Regions from separate parts of the Hyphomicrobium nitrativorans NL23 genome, predicted to be linked through region 1. Evidence: predicted binding sites of a transcription regulator. Region 1 holds the regulator's gene; the other holds the start of a gene.

Evidence for each region. The regulator PhoB, encoded in region 1, activates phosphate uptake and scavenging genes when phosphate is short. The targets are predictions, from matches to a motif close to TGTCATNNANCTGTCAT.
Region 2: the regulator PhoB is predicted to act here: its motif matches at 2,639-2,655, upstream of W911_RS06385 (RNA degradosome polyphosphate kinase).

What each region holds. Positions count from the first base shown of each region.
Region 1 is NC_022997.1:486,779-491,262, forward strand. Features, by position in the region: gene W911_RS02175 (alpha-2-macroglobulin family protein) at 1-623, opposite strand, end outside; gene W911_RS02180 (hypothetical protein) at 1,158-1,751, opposite strand; gene phoB (phosphate regulon transcriptional regulator PhoB) at 2,582-3,277, opposite strand; gene phoU (phosphate signaling complex protein PhoU) at 3,303-4,013, opposite strand; gene pstB (phosphate ABC transporter ATP-binding protein PstB) at 4,154-4,484, opposite strand, start outside.
Region 2 is NC_022997.1:1,376,868-1,381,351, forward strand. Features, by position in the region: gene W911_RS06370 (CDP-alcohol phosphatidyltransferase family protein) at 136-699, shown strand; gene W911_RS06375 (AI-2E family transporter) at 760-1,854, shown strand; gene W911_RS06380 (HdaA/DnaA family protein) at 1,851-2,573, shown strand; gene W911_RS06385 (RNA degradosome polyphosphate kinase) at 2,713-4,484, shown strand, end outside.

The DNA.
Region 1 (4,484 bases):
GCCAGGTTTTCCGAGAAGCGGATGCAGACGCGGGGCTGGGCAGCGTCCGAGTCGGTCGAGTAGTCGGCCATGCGGAAGCCCTGCTCGGCGCGGAGCTTTTCATAAGTTTCGCGCACGCCGGTTGCTTCGACGAGCGACAGGCTGGCGCGAAGGGCATCGATAGCGGGGCGCCAGTAGGAGCGCCGCTGCATGGCTTCGCCAAGGACGGCGAGCGTGCGCGCTTTGAGGGCGGGATCTTTCGCAAGCTGGTAGGCGCGATAGGCGGAACCCGATGCGTTGACGGGGAGATCGTAGCGCTCGGCACCGCTGTTCGGGTCGGGTGTAATGGCGAGAAGCGCGCGGGCGAGACCGAGCCAGTTCTCCGCACTCTTGTCGTCGGCGGTGACGGCTGCCGCATAATGACGGGATGCAGCGCGCGGGTCTTCGCCAAGCGCTTTATCGCCCGCAAGACGGAGGTCGGCTGCGGGACGCGCGCCGGGCTTCCAGTTCTCTTTCAGGTACGTTTCGTAGCGCTCGGCATCCTGGGCGACGCCGCGATGCGCGAAGGGGCGTTCGTCTGCGATGGCGGCTGTGAGGCCGGAGATAACGAACAGCGAGAAAAGGAGGGCTTTGAGACAGCGCATTGCCTACCACCTTGGGGTTGAACGGCTGATTTCCAGTGTTCGGACAGTACTCCGGGGCCAACGGACACGTGAGCCCATCAGAGCTGAACGATCAAACGTTGGCGGTAACCGGAATTTGCCGGGAAATGCCGCTCGTTGCGGGTGCTTTATGCCGGGGCGGCGAGACGTGGGGAGGTGCGCGATCGTGGGCGGGCGCGTCCAACGCAAAAGGCCACCCGGCGGAAATTGACGGGCGGCCCTTTTTGCCGACGTGCTTGAGGCACCAAACCCCCTCAGGATGGCCTCACGACGCGAGGGCTTTTGTTCGGCTGGCAGAAGCGAGGTCGCAGCAAACCTCTATGGTTTGTAGGACCTTGCGACGCACCTGCCGGGCAAAAGATCCGCGCGGCTTCGCCGTGGGACGAGATGGGCCGACGGCGGCGTCGAAGCGCTCGACCGATGCGAAGGCATCGTTCTTCGCACTTCTCCTGGCCCTCGACCAATCTCGTCTCATCGTGACGTCATCCTGAGGGGGGTTTGGTGCCTAGGGAAGCGTCAGTGACGAAGCAGCGCTGGGGGAGGTGCTGCGTCGTTGCCTGCAAGGAGAGACGGATCGAACAGGTTGGGCGGGCGCGGGCCCCTCGGCGCGGGGGCTGCGGAGAGGCTGCCCTTGGGGCCGGCCGCATTCCAAATGTGTGCGAACGAACGCTGGGCGTTGCCGGAGGTGGTCGTGCAGCGATCGCAGAACAGCTCATAAGCGTCGCGCTTCAAGGGATCACGACGCATGCAGTCGCCGATCCATGCGGTGGTGTCGTCGAGCACGAGTTGCTCATGTGCGTCGAGAAGGCGGATGTCGGTGGCGAAGCGGCAATCGGCTCGCGTCATCGCAGCGGCCGGTTCGAGCTTCGTGTGACGAACAAAGACGATTTCGAGGGCGACGCCGGCTGCTTCGAGATCAGCGGTGAGCGCTTCGAGTGCGCACGCGACGGGGCTTTCGGCAGAGAGCGCGAGAAGACGGTAGGTGACATTGCCGGCGGGCGCGCCCTGCTCACGGAGGGCTTCAAGATGGCGCGCGACAAACGCTTTCAGGCGGGCCTCCTTCTCGTCTTTTACGGGGCCGTTCGCGCGAGCCGAAGGACGAAGGGGCATGTATGTCTTCCTTGATTGCGAGCCGCGGAAGCCCGTAGCTCGCCGTTGTCGTGATGGCGTCATTTAGGCGCCAAGACGGTTAAGCAAGTGTTGAACAACGTGAGCCGTTACGGTGTCGCACAGGGCGCTCTAAGACTTGACTGTGATCGCTGTGCGCCAGCCCTCAGCGAGGGCGAGTGCGCCGTCTGTTCCGGAATTGGATGAGAATTTTTCTGCAACCGTTTCCATTTGCTTTGACTCTTTCAATCGCGTGATTGGGCGACTCGGCGCGAGCCGATTTCGTTTCCAGGCGGACGGGAAGCGTGTTTCTGGGCGCCAAGATCGGCGAAGATTTTTTTGCGGGCTCGGTCCGGCGGTTGGCCTCTACCTCGCGGAGTCTCGCGCCGAGCCCATCGGGCACATGCGAGCCGCCCCTGGGGCGAGCCTGGGCCGTGGTCTCTGTTTTCGGGGGTGCGTTGAGTTCGGCCAGGGCGCTCTGCGCATACGGGCCAAAGGCGTGGGCTGCGCGGGCCATCGCGTCGGGAACGAGCCCGAGCCGCGACGCGTGCCCGAACCATCCGCGCGCGCGCCATTTCTCCGGCGCATACGCCATGAGTGTCGACCTGTCTCTACAGGCGCTGCCGACACCATACGTGTGCTGGCCAGCGCGTTACGAATGAAACCGATCAACCCCGGGCTGTCGTGATCCGGGTTCTGATTAAGCGTTGTTTTTGTCGCGAGTGCGGCCGGCGCGTGACGGAATCGGCGCTGGTGCGGTTCCGCTCCCTGTCATCCCGGCTCGGCGCTCTGGCTTTCGCCATCGCTTGGCCGGGATGACAGGGAGCGAGGCGTCAGATGCCGTTGCGTTCGCCGAAGACGTAGCCGGAGCCGCGAACGGTGCGGATGGGATCGCGTTCCTTGCCGCGGATGAGCGCCTTGCGCAGGCGTCCGATGTGAACGTCCACGGTGCGTTCGTCAACAAATGCGTCGCGGCCCCAGACGCCGTCCAGCAATTGCGCGCGCGACAGCACGCGGCCGGGGCTTTCCATCAGGAATTCGAGCAGGCGAAATTCGGTCGGGCCGAGATGCACTTCGCGCAACCCGCGCGTCACCTTGTGCGCCGGACGGTCCAGCTCGATGTCGGCAAAGCGCAGGACATCCGCCATCCGATCCGGCGCGGCGCGGCGAAGGATCGCCTTCACGCGCGCCATCAGCTCGGGAAGCGAGAACGGCTTGACGACATAGTCGTCCGCGCCGGTCGAGAGACCGCGGATGCGGTCTCCCTCTTCGCCGCGCGCCGTCAGCATGACGATGGGGATGGAGCGCGTTTCCATTCGCGCCCGCATCCGCCGGCAGATCTCGATGCCCGACGTGCCCGGCAGCATCCAATCGAGAACCAGAAGATCCGGTTTCTCTTCCGCCACGAGGATTTCGGCTTCTTCGCCGGTTTCCGCGTGCGCGACGCGGAAGCCTTCCGCTTCCAGATTGTAGCGGAGCATTTCAGCGAGAGGGGCCTCGTCTTCGATGAGCAGGATTTTTGCCGTCATGTCAGAACCTGTGTTGTGTCAGGGATCAGCTCGCGGGGAACAGCGTCGAGCTGGTGTCGTCGCCCTTGGGGCGGTCGTCGGAGATCATGGTGCCGCGCACGAAGAAGTGGATCGTCTCGGCGATGTTCGTCGTGTGGTCGCCCACGCGCTCGATGTTCTTGGCGCCGAACAGGAGATGCGTGGAGAGGCCGATGGAACGCGGATCCTCCATCATGTACGTGAGAAGCTCCCGGAACAGGGAATTGTACATGGAGTCGATGCTTTCGTCGGAGCGCCATACGGAAAGGGCGCGTTCCGCGTCGCGTGCGGCGTAGGCGTCGAGCACCTCCTTGAGCTGCTGGAGCGCGAGATCCACCATATGGCGCAGGCCGGTCATGAGAGGCTTCGGGTGCGATTCGTCCGCAATCGCGAGCGCCCGCTTGGCGATGTTTTTCGCGAGATCGCCGATGCGTTCGAGGTCGCCGGTGATGCGGAGCGCCGCCATCACGTGACGAAGGTCGTCCGCGAGCGGCTGGCGGCGGGCGATCATCGAGATCACCTGCTCCTCGATGTCACGCTCCAGGTCGTCGATGTGGCGGTCCGACTTCACGACCTGCTCGGCGAGCTTGGGGTCGCGTCGCTCAAGCGCGTCAAACGCCTGGCCCAGGATGTGCTCGGCGAGGCCGCCCATCTGCGCGATCTTCTTGTCGAGGAGGGCAAGCTCTTCCTCGTAGGATTTGACGATATGCTCGTTCATGGCGTCTCCTTTGGGCCTTCCGGCCACGCGGATATGTTCGGGTTTCGAAGGCGCGCGCAGCGATCTGCGCAGCGCCATAATGCCGTTCAGCAGGACATTCCCATCTCGGGTCATCGGGTGGGCTCCTTTCGGAGCCGCGATTAGCCGAAGCGCCCGGTGATGTAATCCTGCGTGCGCTGATCCTGCGGGTTGGTGAAGATTTCGTTGGTCTCACCTTCCTCCACAAGAATGCCGAGGTGGAAAAACGCGGTCCGCTGCGAAACGCGGGCGGCCTGCTGCATCGAGTGCGTGACGATGACGATACAGTAGTTACGCTTCAACTCGTCGATCAGCTCTTCCACCTTGGCGGTCGCGATGGGATCGAGCGCGGAGCACGGCTCGTCCATCAGGATCACCTCCGGACCGACGGCAACGGCACGCGCAATGCAAAGGCGCTGCTGCTGGCCGCCGGAGAGGCCGGTGCCGGGATCG
Region 2 (4,484 bases), 890 kb from region 1:
CCGAGTTTGATACTCAGGCTCGACGTGGGCGCCCAACCTGTCTAGAGCCGTAGAGCCCTATATAAAAAAAGGGGCGTTGAATTTTTCCTGCGCGCGTCCGGCATGGGCCGGTTCGCGCCGAACCGAATAGAAGGCATGGTGGTTTTTCGCGTTACAAATCCTCGCTACCTCAACGTCCCGAATGTCATCACGTTGGGGCGGGTCATTCTGGTGCCCATCGTATTTTGGCTGCTGCTGACGGGGGAGACGAAGCTCGCGTTCTTCGTGTTCCTGCTTGCGGGCGTTTCCGATGCAGTCGACGGGTTTATCGCAAAGCGGTTCGGTCTCACGACGGAGCTTGGAGCGTATCTCGATCCTCTCGCGGACAAGCTCCTGCTCGTGTCCGTGTTCGTGGCGCTCGGCGTCATGGGCGCGCTGCCCTCGTGGCTCGTCATTGCCGTCGTGTCGCGCGATATTCTGATCGTCATCGGCGTCATGCTCTCGTGGGTGCTCGATCACCCGATGCGCATCCAGCCGCTGGCAGTCAGCAAGGCGAACACGGCGGCGCAGATTTTTCTCGCTGCAACCGTCCTTGCGGATGAAGGGTTTCGCCTCGGGCTCGGTGACGTGCGCTTCCTGCTGGTGTGGATCACGGGGGCACTTACCGTTGCGTCGCTTGCGGCGTATCTCCGGGCTTGGCTTCGGCATATGTCCGGGTAAGAGTGCGCGAAACGCACCCGTTTCGGGCGGCGCGGCCTCGGTGTTCGGAGACGATAGGATATGGCTTCGGAGCGGCAGGTTCTGTTCTGGGTGGTGGCCGCCGGCCTCCTTTTCATCGGCCTTGCGGCTCTCAACGACATTCTTCTTCCGTTCGTCGTCGGCATCATTCTCGCCTATGCTCTGAGCCCCGTGGTCGACATGCTCGAAAAGCGTGGTGTGGGGCGTGGGCTTGCGTCGCTTGGCGTGGTGACGCTGATCATCGTGGCCGTGCTCCTGCTCGTGCTCCTGATCGCGCCGCTTCTCGTGCGTCAGGCGCAGGAGCTTTTTCAGGCGCTGCCCGGGACTATCGAAGCCGTGCGCGGTGCCTTCGAGAACGTGGCAGGCCAGCAGCTCGGACAGGACGGAAAGGGCATCGAGAAAGCGTCCGGTGCCGTTGCCGACAACTGGCAAGGGCTCGCTGCGTGGCTTGCGGGATCGCTGTGGACGGGTGGGCTTGCGGTCGTGAACTTTTTCGCGCTCGCGGTCGTGACGCCGGTGGTCGTCTTTTACATCTTGGTGGACTGGCACCGGATGGTCGCCAAGATCGACAGCTGGCTGCCGCGCGATCATGCGCCGACCATTCGCATGCTCGCCCGCGACATGGACCGCTCGGTTTCGGCGTTCGTCCGTGGACAAGGGGCGGTGTGCCTCATCATGGCCGCGTTCTATGGGATCGGCCTCACGCTGACGGGCCTCAACTATGGGCTTCTGATCGGGCTTATGTCCGGCTTCATAACGTTCATTCCCTATGCCGGGGCTGCGCTCGGCCTGCTCACGGCTGCGGGCGTAGCCGTCATGCAGTTCTGGCCTGAACTCGTGCCGATCGCGATCGTGGTCGGTGTGTTCATGGCGGGCCAAGCGCTCGAAGGGCTCGTGTTGACGCCCTACATCATGGGATCGAGCATCGGCGTCCACCCTGTGTGGGTCCTCTTCGCGCTGTTCGTGTTCGGCTATCTGTTCGGGTTCGTCGGTGCGCTTATTGCCGTGCCGCTCGCTGCGGCAGTCGGTGTGCTGATCCGGTTCGCGCTCGATATCTATCTCGACAGCTCGGTCTACAGAGGGACGCAGCCCGCCGCCGTGCCTTCCGCCACCCATGCGCGCGAGGGCCAGCCATGACGGCGGGTGCGCGCAATGCCATGCCAGAACAGCTTGTGCTCGCGCTTCCGGGGCGGCAGGCGCAGGGGGCCGAGGATTTCCTCGTTAGCCGTTCGAATGCGGCGGCTGTGGACTTGATCGACGGATGGCCGAACTGGCAGCTTCCCTCGCAACTCGTCGTCGGGCCCGCGGGCGTCGGCAAGAGCCATCTCGCGAACGTGTGGCGGCTCGCATCGGGCGCGCCGATCGTTCGGGCCGCGGCGCTCACGGAGGCGGCCGTCCCTGCGTTCGAAGACCATTCCCGGCTCGTGGTTGAAGACATCGACCGCGGAATCGGAAACGAGAAAATCCTGTTTCATCTGCTCAATCTCGCGCGAGAGAAGGCGGGGTCGCTGCTCATGACCTCGCGCATTCTTCCGGGAGAGATCGGCCATATTCTGTTGCCGGACCTGCGGTCCCGGCTGCGGGCGACATCGCCCGTCTCGATCGAGCCGCCGGACGAGGCATTGTTGCGCTCCGTGCTGGTCAAGCTGTTCTCGGACCGCCAGCTTCTCGTGGAGCCGCACGTGGTGAGCTACCTCGCGCTGCATATGGAGCGCTCGATGGAAGCGGCCACGCGGCTGGTGGCGGCGTGCGACCGGCTTTCGCTTGCCCAACAGCGGAAAGTCACCCGCGCGGTTGCGGCAGAAGCGCTCGCTCACGAGCGTTCCGAGCCCGACGACGACGAGTTCGCATTGTGAGACCGATGGTTCATGTTTCGGACTGGTAGGGTCCGAAACGATCATGGTCTAGTTTCTGCTCTTGCTGTCATCATACTGTCGCATGACATGCGCCTCTATTCGGTCCCGCCGAATATCGAAGCCCCCCAGGAAAGACACCATGCCCCTCGCAAAAGGAAAGCCGAGACCTGTCAGGAAGACGGATGTGCCTCAGATGGAGGCGCCGACCGGGCCCGATCGCTTCTACAACCGTGAGCTTTCCTGGCTGCAGTTCAACCGGCGGGTGCTGGAGGAGGCTCAGAACAAGAGCCATCCGGTGCTTGAGCGGCTGCGGTTCCTATCTATCTCGGCATCGAACCTCGACGAATTCTATATGGTGCGCGCGGCGGGCATCTACGGCCAGATCGCGGCCGGCGTGACGACGCCATCCCAGGACGGGCTCTCGCCCAAGGACCAGCTTGTTGAGATCAACCGATTCGCCGCACGGCTCGTGGCCGACAAGCAGACGACCTGGAACGAGATCAAGAAGGACATGGCGGCGGCGGGCGTTACGCTGGTGGAGCCCGAGGAATTATCGGATGCGGAGAAGATCTGGCTCGAACGGATGTTCATCAGCCACGTGTTTCCGATCCTGACGCCGATTGCCGTCGATCCTGCGCATCCGTTCCCGTTCATCCCCAACCTGGGCCTCACGATGGCGGTGTGGATGCAGCGGAAGAACGACGCCAAAGGTCTGAGCGCGCTCATTCCCATTCCGGCCCAGCTCGAACGGTTCATTCGTCTCAGCTCGGATGCCACGGGCAAGGAGGGCGAACTGCGCTTCATCCAGCTCGAAGTGCTGATCGGCATGTTCATTTCGGAGCTGTTTCCCGGCTTCGAGGTCAAGAGCCAGGGTGCGTTCCGTGTGCTGCGCGACAGCGACGTCGAGCTGCAGGAGGAAGCCGAAGATCTCGTGCGCTCGTTCGAGACGCTGTTGAAGCGGCGCCGGCGGGGGCATGTGATCCGGCTCGAACTCGACGCGCGAATGCCGGACCGGCTGAAGAAGTTCGTGATCGGCGAACTCGAAGTCGGCGAAGAATCCGTTTTCATCAAGGACGGTCTCCTGGGGCTTTCGGATACGTCGCAGCTCATCGTGGCGGACCGTCCCGACCTCGTGTTCAAGACCTACAATCCGCGCTTTCCGGAGCGTATCCGCGAGTTCAACGGCGATTGTTTCGCGGCCATCAGTTCGAAGGACATCATCGTCCATCACCCTTACGAGAGCTTCGACGTGGTGGTGCAGTTCCTGCGTCAGGCGGTGAACGATCCCAACGTGATGGCGATCAAGTGGACGCTCTATCGCACCGGGCGCGACAGCCCGATCGTGCAAGCGCTCAAGGAAGCGGTCGAAGCGGGCAAGTCCGTGACCGCGGTGGTGGAGCTCAAGGCCCGCTTCGACGAGGCGGCCAACATCCGCTGGGCGCGCGATCTCGAAAAGGCGGGCGTGCACGTCGTGTACGGGTTCATCGAACTCAAGACGCACGCGAAACTCGGGCAGGTCGTGCGCCGGGAGGGCTCGGGCCTCGTAACCTACTGCCATATCGGCACCGGCAACTATCACGCGCAGACGGCGCGAATTTATACGGACCTTTCGTTGTTCACGACGGACCCGTCCATCGCGCGCGATGTGACGCGCGTTCTCAACTTCGTCACCGGCTATGGCGAGCCTGCGCAGCTTGAGCAGATGGCGGCGAGCCCGCACGGTATCCGCAATCGGATCCTCGATCACATCAAACGCGAGATCGGGCATGCGAAGGCGGGCCGGCCGGGCGCTATCTGGATGAAGATGAACTCGCTCGTGGATGCGCAGATCATCGATGCGCTTTACGAGGCCAGCCAGGCGGGTGTCGAAATCGACCTCGTCGTGCGTGGCGTCTGTTGCCTACGTCCCGG